DNA from 4 places in the Brevibacillus nitrificans genome. Region 2 is predicted to be linked to each of the others. Evidence: riboswitches for the same ligand, from Rfam matches in the RefSeq annotation. Region 2 holds a riboswitch; each other region holds the start of a gene.

Region 1 (7,236 bases), on a different contig from region 2:
TTTTGCGGATGCATCTCCTGGAGCTGTGCCAGCAGGAATTCGCCGAACAGATGATGGTAGCGATACCAGGTTTGGTACTCATCGAGCGGGATGAGAAAGATGTTTTGCGAGAGCAGAGAGGCAAGCATCTTTTGCCCGTTGTTTTGTCCGGTCAACCGATTGCAGATGGAAGCATCCAAGCGCGGCAAGACACAGGTCGAAAGCAGAAAGCTTTGAACATCGGGAGAGAGTCTCAGCCAGACCTCATGCAACAAATACTCGGAAATGTCGCGATGAGAGCCGGAAAATCCGTTGAAAAAGCGCTCCTGATGAAACGGATTGCGCAGGGATATCGCAGCCAGCTGTAGGCCTGCGACCCATCCCTCGGTGCTCATGGCGAGCTGGTCGATTTGCTTGGGACTGAGCGCCAAGCCGTGAGCATCCTGATAAAAGCGCGCTGTCTCCGTATGGGTAAACCGCAGCTGCTCGAGTGTGATGTGGCTCGCTTGCCCGCGGATCGTCCATTTGCTTGTTGCAAAAGGCAAGGATGTACGGGTGGCTATGTACACATGGATAGAAAAAGGCAGATAGTCCAGGAAATACGACAAGCTGGCATGGATATGCTCCTCGGTGATCAGGTGATAATCGTCCAGGAGCAAGGACACAGATTGTTCGGTGGATTCAAGCTCATACAGCAGGGAATCGATGAATGTGAAAATAGAAGTATGGGAAATCGCGCCGATCAGTGGCTCCAGTCTTTCGGATAACTCCGGAAAACCAGATTGAGAGAGGGTGGCGACGACGTACTTCCAGAAGCGAATCAGATCGTTATCCATCTCGTCGAGGGAAAGCCAGGCACAGCGTGAGGGGTGCTGGGCTGCCCATTGGCTGAGCAGCGTTGTTTTTCCGTAGCCGGCAGGAGCGCATAAAGTAGTCAGCTTGCGCGTCAAGCCTTCTTCTAGCTGTCGAAGCAGCTGGTTTCGCGCAACGTTGTTAGGGCGAATCGCAGGCGTAGTTGTCTTGGTTCTGAGCATAATGGAACGCAAGGGACTCATAGCTCCTCCTTTATTGAACATCCGGTCATCTATTACCTCTACCCACATTATACTTGCTGGTAACAAGAATCGACATTTGAAATAAAGAAATCCACGAAATGTCAGACCCCTTCCCTTTTTGCTCGAATTCGTCGGATTTGCGCGAGAAATGTTCCATCGCACCGGACAAGCTTCAACAGGCTTCACAGCTCGCTCCATCTAGAATGGGCGTAGAAGCGTGTAGAGAGAGGTGCATGGAAATCGGACGGTGGAAGATTCTGTTTGCAGGTGCGATTGCGATGCTCTTGGTCGCAGGAAGTACGATAGGGGCTGGACGAGTTTTGGCAAATGACACTTCTGTCAACGTCGCCACACCCAAAGAGGATGAGGTCATTCGTGTCGCATTTGCAGGAGACATCATGCTGGATAAAAGTGTGGGGGTGCAAATCGGACGAAACGGCGTCGACTACCCCTTTTTGAAAACGGCAGCCTTCCTCAAGCAGGCGGATCTAACGATTGGCAATCTGGAGACATCTGTCAGTACACGAGGTCAGGCACAGCAAAAAGAGTACACGTATCGCTCCAAACCGCAAACGCTCCAGGGCTTGGTCAACGCAGGGTTCGATGTGGTCAATCTGGCCAATAACCACTCGCTGGATTACGGCATGGATGCTTTGTTTGATACGATGGAGCATTTGAAAAAATACCAGCTTGGGTACGTCGGGGGAGGAAAGAACGAAGCGGAGGCTTTTGCGCCTTACATCCGTACGATCAAAGGAAAGCGGGTCGCCGTCATCGGATTGAGCCACGTCTTGCCCAATCGGCAATGGTTTGCTGGGAAAAACAAGCCTGGACTGGCCCACGCCTACTCGTATGAGCCGATGCTTTCCTATGTCAAGAAAGCGGTAGCACAGTCCGACATCACGATCGCGGTCATGCACTGGAATCTGGAATACAAGGACTACCCGGAGCCGTATGCGCGAGAGATGGCGCGCAAGCTGATTGACAGCGGAGTAGACGCAGTGCTCGGGTCACACAGTCATTCGGTGATGGGGGTGGAGTATTACAAAAACGTCCCGATCTACTACAGCGTGGGCAACTTCGTCTTTACCACCTCGTACAATCCGAAAGGGAGAGAGGCGATGATGGTGGAGCTGACTTTTGGAGAAAAGGATACAACCTCCAAAGTCATCCCGATCAAAATCGCCAACGGTCAGCCAGCTCCGATGGATGCGGCGAATCGGAAAAAGATGATCGATAAACTAAATAGACTATCGTTTCAAGTGAGGCTGGATGCTGAAGGAAATGCTGCCCGAGAGAGAGTGACCGATCATTGACGAAGAAGAGATCATCTGGTGCAGCACTTCCGGATGGTCTTTTTGTTTTGTCTCCGGAGAGGGGTAAATCTTTTTAATCAGAGTGGACAAGGTAGGATATGGGAGGGATTTTCTGGATATGCCTGGTAAAGACGGTTAACTCTCCCTTAGGGGACCTTAAGCCAGAATATAGGGAATTTTCAAGGGTGAGTCATCGAGAGAGGCTATGATAACATGAAACGCGTGTTAACCATAACGGATCATGAGAGGAGATAGACGAACACCTCCCAATCAAATATGGGCCTAGTTCCGTCACGTACGGAAGCGGGGGAACCACCTTAGGGGTTAATTCTGTGATGCACAGAAGGGATGCAGCTCTGCCATCCTACCCGTCAGCTAACCTCGTCGGCTAAAGCAGATTAACTTTACACCATTTGCTTGAAAGCGCATGTTTTGTACACAGGGAGCGCGTATTTCCTGTTGGGGAATTCCCTTGTACACAGCTTCTTTGACATGCCTTCCAGCGAGAAAACAGCCGGCGCATTTGCTTTTCCATGTGGGGATGGCCCTCCCGAATCATGGAAGGAAGTGCGCTGGCTTTTTCTATACACGGAAAGTGGAAAGGGGAAGGAAGGATGAAAAAGAGAAACTTCATGAGATGGGGATGGACAGTGATGCTGTCGTGCAGCTTGCTGGCAGCTGGCTGCGGATCCGGACAGGAAGCTTTGCCAAGTGCGGGGAATTCGCCGTCCCAAGCAACGGAGAGCACATTGGAAAAAGCGAAGAAACAAGGGTTTGTGACAGTGGGTTTTGCCAATGAAAAGCCGTACGCCTATGCGACACCTGATGGCAAGCTGACAGGAGAAGCTGTCGAGGTCGCTCGGGCTGTCCTCTCCAAGATGGGGATTAACGAGATGAATGGCGTGCTGACGGAGTTCGGTTCCCTGATTCCGGGTCTGGTTGCAAAGCGATTTGACATCATCACAGCAGGCATGTACATCACACCGGCCCGCGCCAAAGAAGTTGCGTTTGCCAATCCGGAGTACAGCATAGGGGAAGCATTGGCAGTGAAAAAAGGAAATCCGCTAGAGTTGCGCAGCTATCAAGACATTGCCGCTAATCCCAAAGCGAAAATCGCCGTCATGAGCGGGGCGATTGAGATGGAATACCTGGAGAAATCCGGTGTGAAAAAGGATCAAATGGTGCTCGTACCTGATCAGCCATCGGCTATCGCTGCCTTGCAGGCTGGCCGTGCAGATGCCATCACGATGACAGGCCCATCTCTGCAAGCTGTTCTGGAAAGTGCGAAAGACAGCAATGTGGAGCGGGTAATGGATTTTGTCCAACCTGTAATCGATGGGCAGAGCATCCGCGGATACGGAGCAGCCGCTTTCCGCAAAGAGGACGAGGAATTTGTCAAAGCGTACAATGAAGAGCTGAAGAAGCTTAACGATTCAGGAGAGCTGCTGAAGATCCTCGAGCCGTTCGGCTTTACCGAACAGGAGCTGCCTGGGGACAAAACGGCTGAAGAGCTGTCCACGCAATGATGGGGGCTGCGTCACGGAAAGGAAGGGATGAACATGAATGAGACCATGCAGATGATTCCTTTTTTGCTCAAAGGGGCAGCGACAACCGTGCAAGTGACAGCACTCTCGGTACTGGTTGCTTTCTTCGTTTCCTTTGCTGCGGGCTTCGGCAGATTGTCTAAATGGCTGTGGGTTCGTTCCCTGACTAGCGTTTATGTAGAAATATTTCGAGGAACCTCTCTTCTGGTACAGATGTTTTGGCTCTTTTTTGCCTTGCCGCTGTTGGGAATCGAGCTGCCCCCGATCGTTGCGGGAGTCATCGCTCTGGGGCTTAACTACGGAGCATACGGATCGGAAGTAGTGCGGAGCTCGATTGTAGCGGTACCAAAAGGACAGACCGAGGCAGCCATCGCATTGAACATGTCACCTTTGCTTCGTATGAGAAGAATCATCTTGCCGCAAGCATTTGTCATGATGCTTCCATCTTTCGGGAATCTGCTGATAGAGCTGTTGAAAGGAACCTCTCTTTTATCCTTGATCACACTGGCTGATCTGACGTTTCAAGGAATGCTGCTGCGCACCTTTGATTCATCCAGAACATTTGAAATATTCGGACTTATGCTGGTGATGTATTTCCTGATGGCTTATCCGCTGACTCTGGCAATGCGGTGGCTGGAGCGGCGTGCTTCGGTAGGGAGGGTGTAGCCTATGTGGAGCTGGTCATTCACTTGGGAAATCCTTCCCCAGATTTTAGAAGCGATTCAAACGACGATCCTTGCAACCGTGATCGGGTTTGCACTTGCTATTGTAGGGGGACTGATACTGGCATTCGGACGCAGAGCGAAGCAGAGATGGCTTTCTGTAGTAGTGGCGGGAATCATCGAGTTTGTGCGCAGCACTCCCCTATTGGTTCAGTTGTACTTTCTTTTTTACGGACTTCCTGCGATCGGGATCTCTTTTGGACCATTCACTGCAGGGGTCCTCGGGCTGGGCATTCACTACAGCGCCTATCTCTCCGAAGTGTACAGGTCGGGCATTGATGCCGTTCCCAAAGGGCAGTGGGAGGCAGCGAAGGCACTCAATTTTTCCAGAGGAAAGACGTGGTCACGAATCATTTTGCCGCAGGCCATTCGTCCGATTGTTCCCGTTCTGGGCAACTATTTGCTCGTAATGTTCAAGGAAACCCCGATTCTCTCCGCTATCACCTTGGTAGAGATGCTTCTGACAGCGAAAATGATTGGCTCCGCCTCGTTTCGTTATTTGGAGGCCTTTACGCTGGTAGGAATCCTGTTCCTTGTACTCAGCTATGTTTCCACTTTGCTGATTCGCAGGCTGGAGACGAGATGGGGACAGCTTTAAGAAAGGAGGACTATATGAAAACAAACCAAGGAGCATCTCCTGTCGTAGTCTACCGCGGCGTAAGCAAGTCGTTCGGAGACAATCAAATCCTGCAGCAGATCGACCTGTCCATTGCACTGGGAGAAAAAGTGGCTGTGATTGGTCCGAGCGGTTCGGGGAAGACAACACTCGCACGGCTGCTGATGACATTGGAGGAACCGACTTCAGGGACGATTGAGGTAGATGGCCAACAGCTATGGCACAAAACAGTAAAGGGGAAGCTTGTACGGGCGGATGAGAAGCATTTGCACGCGATCAGGGGAAACATCGGGATGGTTTTTCAGCACTTCAACCTGTTTCCCCACATGAACATTTTGCGCAACTGCACGGAAGCTCCCATTCACGTATTGGGCTTGAGCAAGCAGGAAGCCACGCAAAGGGCGATGGCCATGCTGGAAAAAGTAGGGCTGGCAGACAAGGTGGATGCTTATCCAGCCCAGCTTTCGGGAGGGCAAAAACAAAGGGTGGCGATCGCACGTGCTCTGGTTATGCGTCCCAAGGTAATGCTGTTTGATGAAGTGACCTCTGCGCTTGATCCCGAGCTGGTAGGCGAAGTGCTGAATGTAATCAAAGGAATTGCCCGAGAAGGCGAAATGGCGATGCTTTTGATTACGCATGAAATGGATTTTGCCCGAGATGTGGCAGATCGTGTGATATTTACCGATGGCGGCAGCATCGTGGAGCAGGGTACTCCCGAGCAAATCTTTTATCATCCGCAAAGTCCTCGCCTTCAAGCCTTTTTACGACGCTTTCGAGCGGGATGAATATCTGATGCTCGCCGAAACGATGAAAGGAGGTGATGAATTGAAAATGATTAGAGGTACACGTATTCAACTGCAAACGCCAAAAGCAGAGCAAGGATTTGCAATGTGGCAGTTGGCAAGTGATTCCGGTGTACTCGAACCGAATTCGTCTTACGCCTATCTGATGTTTGCGAAATTTTTTGCAGAGACCTGCGTGCTTGCGGTCGAAGAAGGGATACCCATTGGTTTTGTCACCGGATTTATTCCCCCCGGCTCTCCTCAGACACTGTTTGTCTGGCAGATTGGCGTCAGTGCCGCACACAGAGGCAAAGGAATCGGTAAGCATATGCTTCGTGAACTGCTTCGTCGACTAGAAAGCAAGAGCGTTTGCTACCTGGAAGCAACTGTGACTATGAGTAACGATGCTTCAAAAGCCTTGTTTACGAGTCTAGCAAACGAATATTCCGCCCGTTACCAAATCAACGAATGCTTTTCAGCCGAGATGTTCCCAGAAGGGGGGCATGAGGCAGAGTGGACGTATCGAGTTGGACCCATTCCCATTCAATCCTGAGGAGGTTACGCATGAAAGCCATTGCAGAAGCGAGAACACCCTTAACCGTATTTGAACAAATGGAATCCGAAGTGAGGAGTTACTGCCGCAGCTTTCCGGTTGTTTTTACCAAGGCGAGTGGCCACATGCTTTGGGATCGTTCGGGCAAAGCGTACATTGATTTTTTTGCTGGTGCAGGTGCTCTCAACTACGGGCACAACAATCCAGCGATCAAGAAAAAGTTGATTGAGTATTTGCAGCAAGACGGACTGACACATAGCTTGGACATGGCGACAGAAGCAAAGGAGGTGCTGCTGCAGACCTTTAGGGAGACCATTCTCAAACCGAGGAGCCTTTCTTATAAAGTCATGTTTCCTGGACCTACGGGAACCAATTCTGTGGAGGCTGCCTTGAAGCTGGCGCGCAAAGCTACAGGGAGAGAGACCGTCATGAGCTTTACCAATGGCTTTCACGGGATGACCATCGGCTCCTTGGCTGTTACAGGGAATCGGATGAAGCGAGGGGGGGCCGGCATGCCTCTTACCCACACCATCGCTATTCCGTATGACCAATACATGGGAAGCGAGCTGGACACGACGCTCTATATTGAGCGGCTACTCGAAGACGATGGCAGCGGTGTCTCTCTCCCCGCAGCTATGATCCTCGAAACCGTTCAAGGAGAAGGGGGGA
Region 2 (7,236 bases):
CCCCACCAATGCACCGGCAGGCATGGAAACCACGACCGCCATCAGCTGCGCGACCCAATCCGGCTCTGGCGGAAGCTCTATCCCCAAATACTCAACCGTCCACAAGTGCACCCGAGGATCCTGTATCAGCTCCGAGTACCAACGGACCAGCTGCGGATCGTCTTTCCAAACGAGATGAAGCGCAAAAAAACAAACAAACGCGACGGTGACCGTAGCTATGGACAATCCCATGCCGTAGCGGACACTTTGCCATTGAATACTCGCTAATCGCTGTCGACGCATTCGCCAGTACCTCCTAGATGTACTTGACTTTGATATCGCCGACAAGCAGCGAGATATGCAAGCTCACTTTATTTACCGCCCGGTCGTAATGATCCGAGCGAATCATGATACTGCGGTTGATTCCTCCCTGACGGTTACTGAAAACCTCCAGATCGCCGACAGACAGCTCAGCCGATACGGATACTGGCAGATCGACAGGCACGTAGATCGTCACGTCGCCAATCCATCCCTCGATGTTCAGCTGCGCTTCTTCCGTCATCAGCATTGCGCGCGACAAATCAATCACGACATCGCCAATTCCATGCCAAACATGCAAGTGACTCAGCTCAAAACGGCCGGAAGTCAGATGAAAGTCCCCGATCAGCGAACTGCGTGAATCTTTTGGTAACGAGCGAGTATGCCCCCGCATCTCGATTGGCTCGGGCTTTGTCGTGCTTGGCTCCTCGGGCATAACCGCTCCAGCCGCGTGCTCCTTTTTGGAGAACCACTTGACCACTGGATCCGATTCCCGCGATTTGCCGCGAATCAGTCGATAGCCGAAGTAAACAAACAAGGCGGGGATGACCAACCCGAACAAGTCATCGATCCCGATGCCAAACCACATTTCCAAAGCAATGATCACGCCAAGGCAAAAAAGGATACCGCCGCCGATTCGTTTATGCTGCCCCCATAGACGGAAACCAAAATAGACCAGCACCATCGGCCACAAATCAAACAACCCGAACGAAATAATATGCAAACTGTCTAAAAAGAGACCAATCCCCGTCAAGATGATCAGGACACCAGCCAACATTTTGTGCACGCGGGACAGCTTCACGAAAGTCTCCTCTCTTACGCCCCATGCCGATTATCTTCACTTCTGTCCGTTACGACATGTATAAATGAATGCAGGTGGAATGTTCAGCAGAGTAAAATCGGTTTCGACCCAGCTAAATCGCTCCTGCAGCTCAGCTTGGAGTTGTAGCGAATATTGGAATGTAATGAATAGCCCCCCTGGAGCCAGTACGGACTGGACTTGATCCAGGATTGCTTCCCGTAGTTCTTTCGGAAAATTGGCAAAGGGCAGCCCTGAAATGATGACATCCGCCTGGCCAAGCTTCAATTCCTCCAAGTAGTGAGACAGCATGGTCGCTTCTTCCCGAATCATGACATCGGGAAACCGGGACTGCAGCATGGTCCGAAATTGGGCATCGCGCTCCACAAGCACGTACTTAGCATCTGGACAAATGTTTTGATAGATCCTTTGGGTAAATGCACCCGTCCCCGGTCCAAGTTCCATGATGACATTCGCCTTGTCCCAATTGACACGGCTTAACATTCGCTCACATAAAAACCGAGAGCTGGGGGTAATACTACCGACGCGTCCAGGCTCAGCGATAAATCGTCGTAAAAAGACCAAAAAATCTGCCAAGAATAGAACCTCCTAGGGGAAAAGCAGCCTGGTTGACAGGCTGCCTAATTGCCACAATCTATTCTACATCTGGCGCCCCTGTTCCTGTAAGTCAGGCCTTTGTTTCGGGTGCAGCCGATGTTTTGTTTTCTTTCAAGGATGCTTTGATATTGGCCAGCTCTGCATCCAAATCGTCTTTTTCCAGTTCAGACAGAGCGTTGCTCAAGCCCATGCTCGTTTGACGCCATTGTCCGCTCATTTGCGCTTCCGCTTCCATCCGCATCACTTTTTCTTCCATGCGGGCAAATCCTCGGCCAGCTGTCTGATTTCCGATACCGACGACAGCAGAATTGACCTGCTTTTGTGTACGAGCTACTTGGGCACGAGCCATCAACGTAAACTTTTTCGCTCGCATCTTGTAAAATTCCTCTTTAAGCTCCGCCAGTTTTTCACGCATCTGGCCTGCTGCTTCCGCTGCGGACAAGTAGAGAGTCTCATATTCCTGAGCACGGTCCTCGTACTGCTTCTTGTCAGCCAGAGCGCGGCGTGCCAGCTCGTCTTCCCCTTCTGTCAGCGCGAGCTTCACTTGGCGATCGCGTTTTTCAACTAGGGCTACAGCTTCCTCCCATTGCTGACGGAACTTTTTCTCCAAAGCTACCTGACGGGCAACCGCCACCTCAACCTGTCCAATTTCCACTTCCATGTCACGCATGTACTGGTTGAGCATAACTACCGGATCTTCCATGGAATCCAAAGCATCATTCACCGAAGCTACTGTCAGGTCACGCAAGCGTCTAAAAATACTCATTTGTTATTTCCTCCTCATCATATCACATCGTTTGGTTTCATCCAAAAACAAGTGGCTCTACTTTTTCGTCATGCCCGATTCCCAATGATCCAGGGCGTCTTCCTTTAAAACTCGTTGTGCCCACTGTCTTTCCCACTCGGCTGGTGCCTCCTTGGGAGGATCTTTATGGCGGAGCAGACTGTATCCGAGATAGATCAACCCAATCGCCAATATGCCGTGAAACAGCAGGTGCAGCTTCCCAATCAGCATCAGAAGACCAAAGGTGAAAATCAGCACTCCCCAGAAGCGGGAGCCTCCATGGCCCAGTACTTTGCGAGCTCCGTAAACCATGATCAAACCGGGAATGACCCATCCTAAAACATCACCAAAATCAATCCCTATCTGATCAAGAAGAACCAGCCCACCGATCAGGAGCAGAACCAGCCCGAGTAAGAACTTGCCAGACCGTTCGCTCATTCCATCCTTCCCTCCAATCACCTTCATTGGTGCAGGTGTTAACCTTATGGCCTTATTGTATCCTCCAGCATAGGCGCCCCATAACGGGCGGACGGTTGGTTTTTGTCTCCGTCCTTGGACGGATGCTCCTTCCTGCCCTAATCGGACATGCCTTTTCCCGCATCTTTCTCTTGCAATTTCGAGCGTTTTCGTTACAGGATCAGACAAAACTTTGTGACGAAATTGTGAATAAGCGGTGCAAAAAAAGGAAAACACGGACTTGCAACGAATCCCATTAGGAGTGCGTGTAAAAAAACATCGAAAATAGCCGAGTTCCGCTAGGCGGAAACGGGGGAACCATGTATTTCTGGGGTGAATGGTTGCGCTTTTTGGCAGCCTAGGGAGTCCTTTCGACCGAATCCTTCAGCTAACCTCGTAGGCTCTTGAAGGGAGCAGTTTCTTTTGCGCAAGTTGCTAGTATCTTTATTTATCGTCGGATTGCTTGCAATGGGAACCGGCGCTGCACAAGCTGCGGAGGCGAATTCTCCTCTGACAGATGTCGTCAGCGACCTGTACGGTGTCCCTTACAAATCTTCCGGCACCACGAAAAAGGGCTTTGACTGCTCCGGATTTACGCGCTACGTATTTGATGCGTTAGGTGTAGACCTGCCACACAATTCTGCTGCCCAGTACAAATTGGGAACGCCAGTCGACAAAGGTGATTTACAGCCTGGTGATCTGGTTTTCTTCCAAACCAACGGTCGCAGCATCTCGCATGTGGGCATCTACATCGGAAACGGCACATTCGTGCATTCGGAAACTGGTCGCGGAGTCGTGAACACGAAGCTGAGCGACCCCTACTATTGGAGCAAACGTTACGTCGGCGCAAAGCGTCTGAATGTACCCGCTCTGGTAGCAAAGGCTGAAACTCCGAAAAAGGAAAACGCGGTGCAAGCAGCATCGTTGCCGGAAAATCAAGCAAAACAACAGTAGTTCGGCAAAAAAATGTAAAGCCAGGGACTTCGCGTCTCTGGCTTTTTCTGACGAAATTTAGGACCTGGTGTCAGGATGTGACCTCACTTATTCGCATTTCCTAATGAGTTTGGAGGTTCACTTGCCCTTACCTACTGTTTGCGTGGTATGATAGGAATAAGTAATTAAATTATTTTGATCGCCTATGCGCGAACACTTATATAATGAAGTAACTGGGGGTAGATCCGGTGAAAGATCATATTTTGATTGTGGATGACAATCTGGAAATCATCGAATTGCTAGAGGATATTCTGGAGAATGAAGGATTCGAGGTGTCCACCGCCGAGAGTGGCGAGAATGCGCTCGATTTGTTGAAAAATAGCGAAAAGAAGCCAAGTCTGATTTTGCTCGACATCATGATGCCAAACATGAGCGGCTACGAGCTATGCTCCCAAATTCGCCGGGAATGGGACCTCCCTATACTCTTTTTAAGTGCGAAAGGGAAGGCTGTCGACAAGGTCGTCGGTTTTGAGATCGGGGCAGACGACTACATCACCAAGCCTTTTGATACCGAAGAGCTGCTGGCTCGCATCCGGGCTCATCTGCGCCGCTATGAACGCATTCGCAAGCATACAGAAGAACAGCCGGAGAAAGAAGCCGTAGGCTCTCCTATTACCGTATTGAAGTTCAAGGACCTGGAAATTCATAAAGAGACGTACTCCGTCTACGTCAGCAACCAAAAAATCGATCTGTCCACCAAAGAGTTTCAGCTGCTCACCTTCTTGGCGGAAAACGCCGGGATCGTCTTTACCCGCGAGCAGATCTACGACCGCGTCTGGGGATATGGCTACGGTTCACTCAACACCGTCACGGTGCATATCAAAAACCTGCGTGAAAAACTGGAGATGGACCGCCAGTTCATCAAGACGCAATGGGGGACAGGCTACGTATTTATCGGGGAGAAGCTCTAAATGAGTCTGCGCAACAAACTGTTTCTATCTTTTATAGGCCTGCTGACCCTGAACATTTTGCTGTTCAAGTTTGTCTTCCAGGACATCATCGTTGATCAGCTGAAAAACGACCGCCACTCGCAGTATCAGTACGAGAAGGATACGGCGGAAAAGGTGCGCCTGAATCAGCTGCTGCGCTCCAGCAATTTCAAGGACCCGACAGAACGGCAGGAGCTGGAGAAGCAGCTTCCCGAGGATCTCATGTACCGAATGGTCGTAAAGGATGCGAATGGCAACATCATCTTCAACAAGACCTCGCAGGCATACGACCTGAAAGTACCGACTCCCTCCCCTGCTCGCCCCTCCCCGAAAAAGGGAGACTTGAAGGTTGTAGCCGAATATCATTTTCAGCAGGAGCCTCCGCTGAAAGGGGAAACGGTCATCTACTTTTACACAGACGACTACGACATTATGGCGACAAAAGGCGTTTCCATGATGCTCTGGTTTATTTATGGAAGCATCCTCCTGGTCGGACTGGTGCTTTTGGCGCTCTTCCTTCGCTGGATATTGCGTCCCGTCAGTGAGCTTTCCCGTGTGACCCAGGAAATTCGCGGGGGAAAACGTCTGGTTTCCTTTACGTATCGCTCTCATGATGAGTTTGGGCAGCTGTTCCGCTATTTTGGGGATATGGTGGACGAGCTGCGCTATTCCGAGGAACGCCAATCCGAGCTGATCGCGGCGATTGCCCATGATTTCCGCACGCCTTTGACCACCATCAAAGGGTATGCCTCGTATATCGGGACCGGACGCGTGACCGATCTGGCGCGCATCCAAAAGCAAATGAACAAAATCGAGAGAAAGACACTGGATCTGGAGCATCTGCTGGACGAGCTGCAGGATTTCACGCAGCAGAGCATCGAGGTACGGCTCCATATCAGCCGCATTCACGTCAAAACGTTCATGAAAGGGATCATCGAGGATTATGTGGCGAAGATCCAGGAGGCAGGTCTATCCTTTCAGTGGAAGCTTCGCGTCTCCAACGAGCTCCACATCGAAGCAGATGAAAATCGCCTGCGCCGCGTCATGGAAAATTTGATCAACAACGCTATTTACTACAACAAGCCAAACGGCTCCGTCCTGATCACCTGTGATCAACGGGAAGGCCATGTCTTGTTTTCCGTGATTGATAAAGGGGAGGGCATCGCTGCAGAGGATTTGCCGAAGGTGTTCACCAAGTTTTATCGGGCGGAAAAATCACGGAATCGCAACAACGGCGGGACCGGACTCGGTTTGACTATCTGCCAGAGCATCGTCCGTCGTCATGGCGGTGAAATCACGGTAAACAGCGAATTGGGGATAGGAAGCAGCTTCTCCTTCACCATCCCCTTCTACCCTTCGTAGTTTATTTAGATTTATATCCAGTTAACATATTCTTTATTTTTGTTTGATATAGTACAAGATGTAAGCATGTTGCTTTCAGTGATAAATAACCCCCAGTTCGGTATCTGACACAATGCGGCACATCCGTTCGTGAAAAGATGCCTTTTTTTTGTTCTCAGAACGATTTTTATCCTCTTTTTTCCAGGCGCATCCGCAAACCGTTTTTCGGACGCAAGGTCACGAGTGGTTCAGGCTCCACGACCTGACCAGGCTCAGCCAGCCTCAGCTGATAGCGCTGGGCAAACGTAGCTAAGAGCAAGGTCGCCTCCATCAAAGCAAAGTTGTTTCCGATACATACACGCGGACCACCGCCAAAAGGGAAGAAGGCAAAGGTCGGGATCTGTTTGAGCAAATCTGTCGCAAACCGCTCCGGGATAAAGGCATCCGGGTTTTCGTAGAAACGCTCATCGCGGTGCATGACATACTGACTCATCATCAGCGTTTCCCCTGGCTGATACGTGTGTCCCCCAATCTCCACTTCCTCGACTACTTCCCGGTTGATCGTCCACGCAGCCGGATACAGGCGCAGCGACTCGTATACGACGAGATTGGTATACTTCAGCTCCGGTAGATCCTCTACTTTGGGAAGTCTCTCTCCCAGGACCGTCGCCAGCTCTTCATGCAGCTTCTTCTCGGCTTCCGGATGACGCGCCAGCAAGTAGAAGATCCACGACATCGTATTGGCGGTCGTCTCATGTCCCGCGACAAAGATCGTCATGACCTCATCGCGCACCTGCTCATCGGTCATTCCCGTTCCATCCTCTTCATCCCGTGCTGCGAGCAGCATCCCCAAGAGATCCTTCCCTGGCTCATCATTATTGCGCCTCGCCTCAATCAACGAAAAAATCGTTTTATCCAGCAGCTCATTCGACTCCAAAAACTCGCGGTTGCTCCGCGTCGGCACAGAGAGAGGAATATCGATGAAGGACGAGGCTTTGTTCGCGACATAGCGGAGCCCT
Region 3 (7,236 bases), on a different contig from region 2:
CGGGAAGTCGCGACGTTCGTTTCGCAGAAGCTGGCGACGCTCGACTCCGTAGTCTCGACGGCCACTCACTTTATCTTGAAACGCTACAAGCATGATGGGATTGAATTGGAAGATCGCGATGAAGATCGCAGAATGGTGGTAACTCCATGAGTACGCAGCTATCCGTAAAAAGCCGTTTGTCGTCTACAGTCGCTTCCCTGAAGCCATCGGGAATTCGCCGTTTTTTCGATCTGGCAGCCTCGATGGAGGGAGTCATTTCACTCGGGGTCGGGGAGCCTGATTTTGTCACTCCTTGGCGCATGCGCGAAGCATCGATCTCGTCACTGGAGCGCGGCCATACCGCCTACACATCCAACGCGGGTATGCTCGAGCTGCGGGTAGAGATCCAGAAGTATCTGGAGGAGCGTTTTTCCGTCAGCTATCATCCGGAGAAGGAGATTTTGGTGACAGTAGGAGCCAGTGAAGCGATTGATATCGCGCTGCGCGCCATCCTGGATCCGGGAGATGAAGTGCTGGTCGTCGAGCCGTGCTACGTATCCTACGAGCCGGTCATTCGCCTGGCTGGCGGGGTGCCAGTGTTCCTGAAGACGACGATGGAAAACCAGTTCAAGCTGACACCACAAGAGCTGGAGACGCACATCACGCCACGGACCAAAGCGATTATTTTCTGCTATCCGAACAATCCGACAGGCGGCACGATGACTGCTGAAGAGTGGAAAACCCTGCTGCCTATCATCGAGAAGCACGATCTGCTGGTGATTTCCGATGAGATTTACGCCGAGCTGACGTACGGACGCATGCACGACAGCATCGCGGCGCTTCCGGGAATGAAGGACCGCACGATTCTGATCTCGGGCTTCTCCAAAGCGTTTGCCATGACAGGCTGGCGCCTCGGCTACGTCTGCGCCACCCCTGATCTGCTGGCAGGGATGCTGAAAATTCATCAATATACGATGCTGTGTGCACCGACGATGGCGCAGATGGCAGCACTGGAGGCGCTGCGTCACGGACGCTCGGACATGGAACGGATGATCGAGAGCTATCGCCAACGCCGCAATTACGTCGTGGATGGCTTCCGGGAAATCGGGCTGAGCTGCCACGAGCCGGATGGTGCATTCTACGCTTTTCCTTCGATCACATCTACAGGGCTGAGCTCGGCCGAGTTTGCCGAGAAGCTGTTAATGGAAGAGAAAGTAGCTGTCGTTCCGGGCGATGTATTCGGCGAAAGCGGTAATGGTCATATCCGCTGCTCGTATGCGACATCCATGGAGCAGCTGAAAAAAGCGCTGGAGCGGATGGAGCGTTTGATGGGGAAACTGTCGTAGGCTGTCCCATATATATAGAAGAAGAGTTCTCGAAAGAAGGGTCGCTTTCTTTTGAGGACTCTTTTTTGTTTCTCTTCTCGCCCCATCAAAGCCTCATCCCGAATGCTGATCATTTTGCTCCATGTAGGCCAAGTGCCGAAACCCCCACCCGCACATATCGCCCAAGACGGAGCTCAGCGTTTTTCCGTGCTCAGACAAGTAATACTCCACTTTGGGCGGGATCTCTTGATAGGGGCGGCGTACGATGAGACCGTCCTGCTCGAGCTCACGCAGCTGATTGGTCAGCATGCCCTGCGTGATATTTGGAAGCATGCGCCGCAGCTCTCCAAATCGCTTGGTGCCATCGTGCAGGAGGATGAATAAGATGAGCGGCTTCCACTTGCCGCCGATGACCTGAAGCGTGGCGAGAATTCCTTGTGTCCGTGTAGGATCGCGAAGTTCTTCTTGCACGTTTTTCCCTCCCTTCCTCATGCTCCATGTGCTCTTCGTTACTTTACCAGAGTATCCTGCTTTCTGACAGTACGCTGTTATTTCGTACCTAGTACGGTTTTTCATACTGTCTGCCCACAACCGAGCTGTCATCCATGGTACGGTTTTCAGGACGTAGTCTGAAGAAAAAGCGTACTTTTCAATCCTCCCTCTCTTTCGAATAATGGGGGATGTAATCCCGAGACGAAGCAACGAAAGAAAGGGTGTTCTTTGTGAAAATCATGGTGATAGCTGCGCATCCACGGCTCGCTGAATCTCGCGCCAATCGGGCGCTGTTGAGTGAATGGAAGAAGAATGGACAAGTGTTGGTCCGCGATCTGTATCAGGAGTATCCCGATTACCAGATTGATGTTCAGCGGGAGCAAGAGCTGCTGCTCGAATTTGAGAGGATTGTCTTTCAGTTCCCATTTTACTGGTACAGCTGCCCACCGCTTTTAAAGAAGTGGTTCGATGAAGTGCTTGTGTACGGCTGGGCATTTGGGCCAGAGGGCGTTCATCTGAAAGGGAAAGAATTTCTGGTCGCCACGACAGCAGGGGGGACGGAAAAGTCGTATCGTTCTGGTGGAGATAACTTTTACACGATCAGCGAGCTGCTTCGTCCTATTGAACGAACCTTGACGAAATGCAACGGAACGTTCCTGCCTGCCTTTGTCGTGTATGATGCCAATCAAGCTACAGACGAGATCCTCGCGCAAGAAGCGAAGCGTTGCGCGGAACACGTACAAACGTCCTTGAATGTTCTCTCACACTAAGGGACAAAAGGACCTTGGGGGATGTCCTTGAAGCAGATCAAACTGCTTATGGGGGCATCTTTTTCACGATCAAAAATGAAGAGAATTAGATCTTTACAAGCGCTTCGTACGGGAGTATTATTTGTTTCGTGATAAAGACAAATGGAAATAACCGATTCGCTGAGTCCCATTTTTGAATGGGAGCGGGGGAACCAAACGTGGCGGGACTTGTCGTGCCACATGGGGTGAATCTCGAAGATTTCGAGTAGGGTGACTCTTACACCCGAATCCGTCAGCTAACTCCGTAAGCGTACCAAGAGAGGCAACATTTACTTTGTGTATAAATGACATAGCCTAACTTTGCTATGCCCTGAAAGCCAAGTGAGTTTCCTTCTCGTTTGGCTTCTTTTTTGTTCTTTTTTTCGGGAAAAAGGAGGGGATTTAGGAAATATCTGAGGGGAAGCTGTCTACATCAAGAGGAGAAACTATCTGAAAAAGTATGTGAGGAGATCAACATGATAATGGGGTTGAAACGACTTTTAATCGGGAGACCGATGAAGTCAAACGCACTGGGTGAAGAAAAGCTCTCGAAGGTCAAGGCATTAGCCGTTTTGTCATCTGATGCGTTATCTTCTGTAGCCTATGGTACCGAGCAAATTCTGCTTGTGTTAGTTACGCTCGGAGCTGCTGCGCTATGGTATTCCATTCCGATCTCCATTGCGGTCGTAGGACTTTTAACCATTCTAATTTTATCTTACCGCCAGACGATCTTTGCTTATACAACAGGCGGCGGAGCGTATATCGTTGCCAAAGACAACTTTGGCACGTCGACCGGACTGGTGGCTGGCGGCTCGCTGCTCGTCGATTACATTTTGACCGTAGCCGTGAGTACCTCGGCTTCGACAGACGCGATTACTTCAGCGTTTCCGGTATTGCATGATCATCGTGTTCTGATTGCGTTGCTCATGATCATCTCCGTAACGATCCTGAACCTGAGGGGGATCACCGAGTCAGCGACGATTCTGATGTATCCGGTCTATTTGTTTGTCGTCGCGATTTTTCTCTTGATTTTGGGCGGTGCTTATCAATGGATGACGGGCAACGTCCAAGTACATGCACCTGTCTACGGCGCTGCGGTCCCGGGAATTACGCTCTTTCTGCTGCTGCGGGCATTCAGCTCAGGCTGTTCAGCTTTGACCGGCGTAGAAGCGGTATCCAATGCGATTCCCAACTTCCGAAGTCCGGCTCCGAAAAATGCAGCCCTGACCTTGATCATGATGGGGCTGATTCTCGGTGTGATGTTTATGGGCATCAGCTTGCTGGCTTACGTCTTTGGCATCGCTCCCAGCCCGAAGGAAACGGTCGTTTCGCAAATCGCATCCGCTGTCTTTGGCAGAGGGATCCTGTATTATTTTATCCAGGCTGTTACGGCTCTTATCCTGTTCCTGGCAGCGAATACTGCTTTTGCAGCCTTTCCCCTGCTCGCCTTTATGCTGGCCAAAGACCGGTTTATGCCAAACATGTTCATGGTCCGAGGGGATCGGCTCGGCTTCTCCAACGGGATCATTTTTCTCGGCATTCTGTCCGCGATTTTAGTGATATCGTTTGGCGGAGAAACGGAGAATCTGATTCCGCTGTATGCGCTCGGGGTCTTCATCCCATTTACGTTGTCGCAAGCCGGCATGATGAAGCGGTGGGTGACGAAAAAGCCTGCCGGATGGTTGGTTCCTTTTCTCATCAATACGATTGGGATGCTGACTACGCTGACGATCTGCCTGATCTTCCTGATCACGAAATTTTCCCAAGTCTGGACGATCTTCATTTTTCTACCGATCGTGATTTTTATCTTCCGCAAAATCAACGGTCACTATCAGGACTTGGCAAGCGAGCTGAGACTGGACATCACGACCGACAAGCCTCAGGCAAAAGGCAGCGTCATCGTGATTCCGGTGGCGGGTATTTCGCAGGTCGTGAAAAATACCATCAGCTACGCGCAGTCCCTGTCTGATGACATCGTGGCCGTCTACGTGGGCTTCAGCGACGAGGACATCAAAAAGATGGAGGAAAAATGGGAGCTGTGGAATCCAGGAGTACGCCTGATCGTTCTGCGCTCTCATTATCGAAGTATCATCAAGCCGCTGTTCAAGTTCATCGATACCGTGGAGTGGAAGAAAGCCGATACGGATCATGTGACGGTCATGATCCCGCAGTTCATCACAAAGCGTTGGTGGCATAATCTGCTGCATAACCAGACCAGCTTTTTCTTGCGGGCGTATTTGTTTGCCCGGCAGGATGTGAAGATCGCGACCGTACCGTATCGTTTGAAAAAATAGGCAGAAATTGAAAAGAGGCAGTCCCTGCGAAAGGGATTGCCTTTTTCGTTTATACAACGATCGTCGTGACGAGCTGTGTAACCAATGCAGCCAGGATCATGGAAATACTGGAAACCGTTCCCGTCAATGAGCCGATTTCAAAGGCTTTGGACGTCCCTGCCCCATGTGCGCTCGTACCCAGAAGAACTCCGCGGGCGATGTCATCCTGAATGCGCAGATAGGAAATGATGTACGGACCGATCACCGAGCCGAGCAGCCCTGTAATCAGGACGAGGACAGCTGTGATGGAAGGCACTCCGCCGATCATTTCGGAAACATTCATGGCGATCGGTGTAGTGATGGACCGCGGGATCAGACTGAACATGACCTGTTTGTCTACATGCATCAGCAAGGCCAGCAAGGCAGAAGAGACGACAGCGACTGCAGAGCCTGCTGTGACGCTCACTACGATTTGTGAAGCGTGTTTTTTCAACAACGGAAAATGCTTGTAGAGCGGTACTGCGAATGCGATGGTAGCAGGCTGCAGCATGTACGCCAGCCATTTTCCACCTGCGTTATAGGCTTCGTATGCCGTATGAGTGCCGAGGATCAGAAAGACCAGTGCAACAGGCGTGAACAGCAAAGGTGAAAACAACAGAATCGGTTTGTAGCGATAGAGCCTTTTGGCAATCAGATAAAGAACGATAGTGACGAAGAAGCCCAAGATACCGCCGATCATGATTGTGATTGCTCCTTCCGTTTGGCAATGCGCTGTGCCAAAAGACCGCTTGCGGCCATGACGATGGCTGTGCCAATCGCGATGACGATAAAGATTTGAAAGCCTTCATGGAGCATCAGATTTTGGTACGAAATAATTCCTACAGATGGCGGGATGAAAAACAGCAGCAGCTCTGCCAACAGAAAGCTCGCTCCGGCGTCAATCCACTCCAGGCGAATCCACTTCAGCTGCAGCAGGAAAAACACCAGAAACATGCCGATGATACTGCCAGGAATCGCGATGTCGAGCCATTCCACTAGAATGTTCATCAGTATGGAAACGATCACGAAAAATCCAGTTTGTGCCATAATTTTGAGCCATTTTCTCAAGATGTCCCTCTCCCTCTAGGAAAAGTGTACATCGTCCTAAACTATAGGTAAAATGCATATATAGAATTATTCGCATTCACGATATCTATCGTTCAGCGGAGGGGTGTCAGGTGGATATCCGTCATTTGCAATATTTTTTGGAAGTGGCTCGTCACAACAGCTTTACGAAAGCAGCACAAGCCTTGTATATCACCCAGCCGACGATCAGCAAGATGGTCCGAAATCTGGAAGAGGAGATCGGTGTTGAGCTGTTCGAGCGGGTTGGGAAGCGGGTCTCTCTGACCGACGCCGGGTGGGTTCTGTTCTCGCAGGCGGAAGTGATGGTCAAATCGTTCGAAAACATGACGGTTCATATTAACGAGCTGATGGATCTGAAAAGAGGCCGCCTGCGGATCGGACTTCCGCCGATGGTCGGAGCGAGCTTTTTCCCTCAGCTGATCGGACAGTTTTGCGATCAGTATCCAGGGATTCGTCTGGAGCTGTTTGAAGCGGGTTCCCATAAGGTAGAGGCGGATGTGGACGCAGGCATTCTCGATTGCGGAGTGATTCTGCTGCCGGCGAAAGAGGACGTCTTTGACTACTATTCGTTCGTGAACGAAAACATCATGCTGGTTGTGCATCCGTCTCATCCTTTTGCGGATCGGTCCGAGGTGCCGTTCAGCGATTTGGAGGGAGAGCGGTTCCTGCTTTTTCAAGAGGACTTCGCACTTCATAACCGGATCGTGGATGAATGCGTGAGGGCGGGCTTCCATCCCCACGTCGTCTACAAAAGCTCCCAGTGGGATTTTCTCAGTGAAATGGTCGCCGCCCATATCGGGATCACCCTTTTGCCCGAAACGATTTGCAGCGAGCTGGACACCGATCGTTTTCGCATCCTTCCGTTGGTGAATTCCTCGCTCAAATGGCATCTCGGGATGATTTGGCGGAAAAACGCCTACCAGTCCTTTGCCATGCGAGAATGGATCCGCTTTTCGCAGGAGAGCCTGCCTGCTCGCTATACGGCCAAATGATCAAATAAAAAGCTCCTGGTCAACCATTTCAGGGAAGTGGGAGACCGGGAGCTTATTTCATCCAGGAAGAATTTATCAGATTCTTAGCCAGGTTTTCTAATGTTAGTGGGTGTTCTCGTCCATGCTGAAGTCCACTTTCTCGAGGGGAACCAGCTTGGTCTTCTTGCTGAACTTATACACCAGCCAGACTACGAGGAACAAAGGCAAACCGATGTAAGAGACCATAGCGCCGTTCCAGTCGATGGCCTCCCCTGTAAACGCC
Region 4 (7,236 bases), on a different contig from region 2:
CTCCGGCAATCGGTCCGACATTGTCTGGAATCATTGTGGAGCATTTCAGCTGGCGATACCTTTTTTACGGAGTACTGCCCATCGCTGTTTTTGTGATGATCTTTGCCTTTATCAGATTGAAAAACGTCACAGAGACGACCAAACCAAAGGTAGATTTGCTATCGCTTCTGCTCTCGACTGTTGGATTTGGGGGAATTGTGTACGGATTTAGCAGTGCGAGTGAAGGACATGGAGGATGGGCAGGCTACTCAGTCTTGCTGCCGATTGTGGTCGGTCTCTTATCGCTGGTGCTCTTCACCATTCGGCAGTTAAAAATTGCGGAGCCTTTGCTTGACCTGCGAACCTTCCAGTATCGCATTTTTCGAATCTCTACCTTAATCATGATTATCGTGATGATGGCGATGTTCGCTGCGATGATGCTATTGCCGATCTTTCTCCAGAACGCCTTGGGTTACAGTCCGTTTGAGGCTGGATTAGTGATGCTGCCAGGGGGAATCATCATGGGCATCATGTCACCCATCACGGGCAGGCTGTTCGATAAATTCGGAGCGAAGTGGCTGGCGATTGTAGGCTTGATTTTGATTGCACACACCTTGCTGCAATTCGCGTTTATTACCGTTACGATCTCTTACCTCACGATCATGCTGTTCAATACACTGCTCATGCTGGGGATTTCCATGCTGATGATGCCCGTGATGACAAATGCACTCAATGAGCTGCCACCGCCTCTGTATCCACATGGCACCGCGATCATTGGGACGCTGCAGCAGGTAGCAGGAGCTGTCGGGACTGCCTTGTTGGTAACTGTCATGATGAATGGGACCGATCGATATTTGCAAAACTCCGCACCTGGCCAGGATGAATCTACCCTGCGTATGCTCTCGATGATTGCAGGAATGAAAAGTGCGTTCCTGCTGGCATTTGCTTTGGTTATCGTCGCTTTGCTTGCTTCCTTTTTCCTGAAGCGCGCAGGCAAACCGAAGCAGCCACAAGGCGCGAAGCAAGTGTCACCGAACTGATTAGGGAAAGAAGACCGTCTCTGACGTACCGAAGGGATGGTCTTCTTTATGCTTGTTGACATTTGGTAAATTTCACTATACAATTATCTTGAATTTGAGATATTTCTCCAATAAAATGGTGAGACGCGACTTTTTCTCCCCATAAATCTCTAATTTAAGATATACGATTTCGAGAGGGGTTATTCCGATGAGTGAATTTACAAACCTGGTGAAACAAAGAAGGTCCGCAACAAAATTTATACCCGATGTAGAAATATCGGCAGATGAGCTCGATGAGATCTTTTCGCTCGTGAAGTTTGCTCCCTCTGCGTTCAACTTACAGCATACTCATTATGTCATCGTCAATGATGCAGAAATGAAGAACAAAGTCTTTGAAGCCGCACAAAAACAGTATAAAGTGAAAACTGCATCAGCGGTGATCCTGGTCCTGGGCAATCAAGAGGCACATACGCAGGCAGGGAAAATCAATGAGGGGCTTCTCCAGCTGGGGGTAATCGATAAGCGGGAATACGACGACACTGTCTCCTCGATCCATCGGTTTTATGAAAAAGGGGGCGAGGCGTTAAGACGCGATGAAGCTATACGATCTGCAAGCCTGTCTGCCATGCTGTTCATGCTGGCAGCCAAAGAGAAAGGGTGGGATAGCTGCCCGATGATTGGCTTTGATCCCGAAGCGATTCGCGAGCTGCTTAGCATCCCAGAGCAGTACGTACCGGCATTGATGATCACGATAGGCAAGGAAGATATGTCGAGCCAAAGAGTCCGAGGCTATCGCAAGCCAGTTGGAGAGTTTGTCAGCTATAACCAATTTACTGTGAAGTGAAAAGCAGGTTTACATAAGGGCGAAAGCATTTCAACGAATGAATGCTGCGGCTGGGTGGATACTAATATCGTGGAAAGTCCCGCCGAGTACAGAATGTTGCGCTGAATATGCAGCCGCTATCTGCCCAGGTAAAAAACAAAACCAAAAACGCCGGGCCCTAGTTACAGGACTCGGCGTTTCTATCCCTTTTCATTATCCGATAAATTCTTGAACCCAGTACCCGTTCACAAAACCTACACCGATTTTGGTGAAAGCAGGATTCATGATGTTTTGACGGTGGCCTTCACTGTTCATCCATTGGTTCATGACTTCATCAGCAGTTTGTTGGCCCATCGCGATGTTTTCACCAGCGGTCATGTAAGACACACCAAATTGTTTCATCATATCGAATGGAGAGCCATACGTAGGGCTTGTATGGTCAAAGTAGTTGTTGCTGGACATGTCAGCCGCTTTTGCTTGTGCGACCTTGTTTAGGGAAGCGTCCAGCTCCACTGGCTTCAGGCCTGCTTTAGCCCGCTCCTGGTTAACCAGATCAGCTACCTGCTTCATGACAGCGGATGCGTCAACTTGCTTTTTAGCTGGCTTCGCGGGTTGTGGAGCAGGTACCGGCTGCTGTTGAACCGGCTGTTGTACAGGCTGCTGAATAGGTGTCGCGTATTGTGGTTGAACAGGTTGTTGCATCACGGGTTGATAGCCGTATTGTGCTGTATATGGGAACGATTGAGTTTGTTGTTCAAGGGCCGCGGCAGAAGCTGTGTTAGAAAAGCCGGAAAGAACAAATCCCAATCCCAAAGTCGCGATCGTAATTGTACCAAGGCGTTTCATATTCACATCGTCTCCTTTTTTTGGCCTACGAGGTTAGCTGACGGATTCGGATTGAGGAAACAACCCTACGCACTATGGCGATTCACCCCATGCAGATCTCTCATCTGCAAAAGAAGATCCCCCGCACTTCCATTCGAGAGGAAGTTTCGGCTGTTTTGTTTGGCATGACCCAGAATAACAGAGATTCACCTGTGAATGAAAGGCATAAATTTTGGTAGGATTCATGTGTTATATGCGGACGCGGGTCGAGAGCGCACGTCTTCCTTGCAAGAAACGACTGACTAGATCGGTATCAACAAGTCGTTAAACTTGCTCTTAGCGCTTGAAGGAAGACAAATGATTCTTCAGATGGCAAGCCAGTTGAATTTTTAGCATGTCCTCCTGACTGTCAAATCGAAGACCTAGTCGTTCCTCGATGCGTTTTAAGCATTGAGACAGGGTATTGATACGAATATGAAGTTTCTTTGCCGTATCGATCGCGGATCAGTTACATGCCACATACTGCATGAGCGTTGTCTCCGAATCACTGCTTTGAATGTGGGCCGCGCGCAGGGGAAGGAATATTTCTTCGGAAAACTTCTCGATGTCCTGCGAGGACTGATGCAGAAAAAGCGATTAATCCCAATCTCTTCGTAGCTCATGAGACCGGATTGGTGCGGTTGATTAAAAAAGAGATGGTCTTCTGGGCTTCCTCATAGCTTTTGGCTATCTCTTCTACATTGAGGTAAGTACCACCGATACCACCGTAAAGGAAATGTTGATCGGTGTTCAGCCATTCCCGAACAATCGTTTCCAGCTGTGAGGTGATATGCTTTATTTCAGCAGCCTCATTCACGGAAAAAAGCAGCGTGATTTTGTTGTGAAATCCAAAAGTCCGTTTATTGATGGCGGATAGCCGTTGATTGATTTTCGATAGCAGCCGTTGCAGCCGGGCTTCCACTTCATAAGGTTCAAAAGATCCAGGGATTTCGCATTAGCAAACAAACGTATAGGTGTTGATTTTAAAAGGAAGGGAGACAATCATGCATCCTAATAGCACCGACCCAATGAAGATCGGGTATAATGCCTCTAAAAAGATCATAATGTTTGGAAAACTACTGGTTCATCCCAGTAGTTTTTTCGTTTTTCCTACATTGCCATCCAAACAAACGAAATGTTGACAAAGTCCACTAAATCAACTAGATTAATTGTTGACTATGTCCACTAAAGGAGGCCAACCATGAGCCTGGATGAAGGCATCATCGCAGATATTCGGCAATTCAATCGCTTCTATACCAATATTCTTGGTGTGTTAAACAAGCATGTATTGGATACCGGATATACGTTGACAGAGGCGCGGGTTGTCCTGGAGATTGGCTTCATGGAGCCGTGTATTGCGAATCAGCTGGTCGAAAAATTAGACATGGATCGCAGCTACATGAGCCGAATCATCTCCAAGCTCCAAAAGGATGGGCTTCTCGAGAAGGAAAGCTCCCCATTGGACAACCGGACGAGCCTGATTCGACTGACTCCAAAAGGGGCGGCGTTGTTTCAACAGCTGAACGAAAGATCGGATGAACAGATCGAGCGGCTGCTAGATGGGCTATCACCAACAGAAATCAGTGAGGTACGTTCTTCGATGTTGTTTATTCAAAGCAAAATGAACCGATTGGAGAGGGCGCAGAATGATTCGATTTGAAAATGATTATACAGAGGGTGCACACAAGCGGATTTTGGAGCGGCTATGGGAAACGAATGAAGAGCAGACATCCGGGTACGGGACGGATGAGCATTGTGAAAAGGCGAGAGCGTACATTCGAACAGCGTGCGACGCACCGAATGCCGATGTCCACTTTTTAGTGGGAGGAACGCAGACCAATACGACTGTGATCGCCTCCATTCTTCGCCCGCATCAAGGTGTCGTGAGTGCCACTACGGGCCATATCGCTGTGCACGAGACAGGGGCCATTGAAGCGACTGGTCACAAAGTTCTCACCGTGCCGAGTGAGGATGGAAAAATTCAGGCACATCAAGTCAAAGAAATATACGATGCCCACTGGAACGACGTCACTCATGAGCATATGGTACAGCCTGGCATGGTGTACATATCCCATCCGACGGAAAATGGAACGACCTACACGAAAGCGGAATTGGAAGCGATCAGTAAGGTTTGCCGGGAAAACGGGTTGCCATTGTTTCTAGATGGCGCTAGGCTCGGATACGGTCTCGTTTCTGAGGAGTGCGATTTGACACTGGCTGATGTGGCAAGACTCTGCGATGTCTTTTATATTGGTGGAACAAAAGTAGGTGCGCTGTTTGGGGAAGCAGTCGTTATGATGAACGATGCCCTGAAAAAGGATTTTCGGTATATGATCAAGCAAAGAGGTGGCATGCTGGCGAAGGGAAGACTGCTGGGGATCCAGTTTGAAACTCTGTTTGAAGATGGCCTGTATTTTGACATTTCCCGTCATGCGGTCCAATTGGCGATGATGATTCGAGCTGCATTTGCGGAAAAAGGCTTTTCGTTCCGCTACGACTCGACAACGAATCAGCAGTTCCCGATTTTGCCCGACGAGATCTGCAAGGAATTGGGCAAAAAATATTCGTTCTCTCATTGGGAAAAAGCGGATGAGACGCATAGTGTTGTGAGATTCTGCACCAGCTGGGCTACGAAAAGGGAAAATGTAGAGACGTTGATCGAGGATATTCGGGCGTTGTAAAAAACGAGTCCGTAGCATCAAAACAAGGCAGCAAAGTAGAAGAGGACGTTATCTTATGTCCAAAGCTACTTCTGCCTTGTTTTGATTTAGTCTCTTCATTTTTTGTAAATAATTTTCCGGGGAGATTTACTCATAATATCACTCATAATTTCAGCTAAATGGGACGGCATGTATTTGATTCGGTTCATTATCCATTGTTGGATGACGCTGATGAATACGGAGGAGAAGTAGTAGCTATACAAATCTCTATCGTCAGTCGTCAATTCATGATCGGATGATGCAATCTTTTCATAAAAAAACTGATGGAGAGCAGAAAACATCCTTCCCCAAAAAACAGGGACGTTCCCTTCGTGAAGGAGAACCCGGAAAATATGAAAATGCTCACCCACAAAAGAAAATAGGGAAAGAGAAATGGCGTAGTAGGAATCATGCTGAGGGTTCTCTGTTTTTCGCATGGCCTGTACCATGTCAGCTAACAGGGTATCCATGATGTCATTCAAAAGGTCATCTTTATCCTGATAGTGCGAGTAAAAGGTGACACGGTTGATATCTGCTTTGTTGGCAATGTCTTGAACGGTAATTATCGTGAATCTATGTTCTTGCAGAAGACTGATCAAGGCGTTCCGAAAGCATTGACGCGTTCGTTTCACCCTGCGATCCTTCCCCATAACTCCTCGTTCGCGAACCATCTGATCGATCCCCTCACTTTTATAAGACTAGGAAGGAAACATGCTTTGGAGTGGCTTTCTCAAAGCGATGTAATTAAACTGTTTCGCCATTTGTTCAGGTGAGTACTGGAAGTCGTTCTTAATCCAAAAGCGGACGACCCCAATGATGACGGAGGAGAGGTAGATAACGTAAATATCTTCATCGGATGACATTCTCTCGTCATTGTCGGACAGATACGTCATTCTTTCCGAAAGGTATTTTTGCAAGGTTTGAAAGAGCTGATTGTGAATGTATCCTTCCAATTGCTTGCTCTCAAACATGACCTTGAAAAAAAGGGAATTCTCCAGAATGTACGTGAAAAAAGGAAGGCTGCCAGGCTTCTCTTGATTGTAATCAATTTTGTATTCCGAGGCTTCGCTTGGCATCACGTATCTCTGGGAAACCCCGTGTATGATTTCCTCAATGAGTTCTGTCAATAACTCCTCTTTGTCACGGTAGTGAACATAGAAGGTTCCTCGATTAAAGTCAGCTTCTTCCGCAATATCAGAGACGGTGATGGAGTTAAAATCCTTTTGCTTGATTAAATGCAGCAGAGCAGATTTCAGCGTTTCACGCGTACGCCTTACTCGTCGATCCATGTGCTGACCATCGGGTGGCATGGACTTCTACCTCCTTATTGACAAATTCGGGATGGGTGTAAAACATCTGCGTGATAGTTATACACAGTGATAGGAAATGGACGTTTAACTACAGAACCCGCTTTTTTGATTATTGCGGCGATTTTGACTATCACTATAATAAACTACAAGAACACGCATATTCAACACAGTATAAATAATCTGAAAAATGCGCGTTTGAAAGGTACAAGGGAGGGAGAGAGAATCTGAGGAGCTTTAGAAATAGAAATATGTAAGCGTTTTACAAAGGCTTGCAAGAGGAGGATCGTACCATGAGTCTAAGGAGTAAGGCAGCAATTACAGGGATCGGGGAAACCATCTTTCATAAAAATTCCGGCACAAAAAACATTCTTCAATTGGCAAGTGAGGCTTCTGTTGCGGCTATTAAAGATGCTGGTCTTTCCTTGTCAGACATTGATGGCATCATTACGTTGAGCCCTTTATCCGCCAATAGTCGATTGAATTTGCCTCTAGCAGAATTTCTCGGCATAAAGCCGACGTACAGTGATGAAGTATCCGTGTAT

The links. Region 2 has a riboswitch for cyclic di-AMP ahead of EDM59_RS18295 (C40 family peptidase). Riboswitches for the same ligand answer to the same signal wherever they lie in the genome.
Region 1: it holds a riboswitch for cyclic di-AMP, as region 2 does, so the genes downstream of both, ehuB (ectoine/hydroxyectoine ABC transporter substrate-binding protein EhuB) here and EDM59_RS18295 (C40 family peptidase) in region 2, are expected to answer to the same signal.
Region 3: it holds a riboswitch for cyclic di-AMP, as region 2 does, so the genes downstream of both, EDM59_RS13555 (APC family permease) here and EDM59_RS18295 (C40 family peptidase) in region 2, are expected to answer to the same signal.
Region 4: it holds a riboswitch for cyclic di-AMP, as region 2 does, so the genes downstream of both, EDM59_RS06855 (CAP domain-containing protein) here and EDM59_RS18295 (C40 family peptidase) in region 2, are expected to answer to the same signal.

Annotation. Positions count from the first base shown of each region.
Region 1 is NZ_RHHU01000021.1:28,053-35,288, forward strand. Features, by position in the region: gene EDM59_RS27850 (winged helix-turn-helix domain-containing protein) at 1-1,034, opposite strand, end outside; gene EDM59_RS27855 (CapA family protein) at 1,268-2,350, shown strand; cyclic di-AMP (ydaO/yuaA leader) riboswitch at 2,620-2,754, shown strand; gene ehuB (ectoine/hydroxyectoine ABC transporter substrate-binding protein EhuB) at 2,965-3,876, shown strand; gene ehuC (ectoine/hydroxyectoine ABC transporter permease subunit EhuC) at 3,904-4,560, shown strand; gene ehuD (ectoine/hydroxyectoine ABC transporter permease subunit EhuD) at 4,564-5,214, shown strand; gene ehuA (ectoine/hydroxyectoine ABC transporter ATP-binding protein EhuA) at 5,229-6,017, shown strand; gene ectA (diaminobutyrate acetyltransferase) at 6,064-6,567, shown strand; gene ectB (diaminobutyrate--2-oxoglutarate transaminase) at 6,579-7,236, shown strand, end outside.
Region 2 is NZ_RHHU01000011.1:62,881-70,116, forward strand. Features, by position in the region: gene EDM59_RS18270 (HAMP domain-containing sensor histidine kinase) at 1-282, opposite strand, end outside; gene liaF (cell wall-active antibiotics response protein LiaF) at 296-1,099, opposite strand; gene EDM59_RS18280 (class I SAM-dependent methyltransferase) at 1,136-1,693, opposite strand; gene EDM59_RS18285 (PspA/IM30 family protein) at 1,785-2,480, opposite strand; gene EDM59_RS18290 (LiaF transmembrane domain-containing protein) at 2,538-2,936, opposite strand; cyclic di-AMP (ydaO/yuaA leader) riboswitch at 3,232-3,373, shown strand; gene EDM59_RS18295 (C40 family peptidase) at 3,378-3,908, shown strand; gene EDM59_RS18300 (response regulator transcription factor) at 4,136-4,858, shown strand; gene EDM59_RS18305 (sensor histidine kinase) at 4,859-6,238, shown strand; gene EDM59_RS18310 (cytochrome P450) at 6,405-7,236, opposite strand, start outside.
Region 3 is NZ_RHHU01000009.1:37,152-44,387, forward strand. Features, by position in the region: gene EDM59_RS13535 (Lrp/AsnC family transcriptional regulator) at 1-150, shown strand, start outside; gene EDM59_RS13540 (aminotransferase) at 147-1,325, shown strand; gene EDM59_RS13545 (winged helix-turn-helix transcriptional regulator) at 1,419-1,775, opposite strand; gene EDM59_RS13550 (NAD(P)H-dependent oxidoreductase) at 2,027-2,566, shown strand; cyclic di-AMP (ydaO/yuaA leader) riboswitch at 2,714-2,872, shown strand; gene EDM59_RS13555 (APC family permease) at 3,061-4,878, shown strand; gene EDM59_RS13560 (LrgB family protein) at 4,928-5,596, opposite strand; gene EDM59_RS13565 (CidA/LrgA family protein) at 5,593-5,964, opposite strand; gene cidR (cidABC operon transcriptional activator CidR) at 6,075-6,974, shown strand; gene EDM59_RS13575 (amino acid permease) at 7,077-7,236, opposite strand, start outside.
Region 4 is NZ_RHHU01000003.1:1,074,108-1,081,343, reverse strand. Features, by position in the region: gene EDM59_RS06865 (MDR family MFS transporter) at 1-1,019, shown strand, start outside; gene EDM59_RS06860 (nitroreductase family protein) at 1,207-1,842, shown strand; gene EDM59_RS06855 (CAP domain-containing protein) at 2,035-2,667, opposite strand; cyclic di-AMP (ydaO/yuaA leader) riboswitch at 2,675-2,829, opposite strand; gene EDM59_RS31740 (helix-turn-helix domain-containing protein) at 2,983-3,144, opposite strand; gene EDM59_RS06845 (CdaR family protein) at 3,305-3,607, opposite strand; gene EDM59_RS06840 (MarR family winged helix-turn-helix transcriptional regulator) at 3,887-4,345, shown strand; gene EDM59_RS06835 (threonine aldolase family protein) at 4,332-5,366, shown strand; gene EDM59_RS06830 (TetR/AcrR family transcriptional regulator) at 5,462-6,055, opposite strand; gene EDM59_RS06825 (TetR/AcrR family transcriptional regulator) at 6,083-6,694, opposite strand; gene EDM59_RS06820 (thiolase family protein) at 6,985-7,236, shown strand, end outside.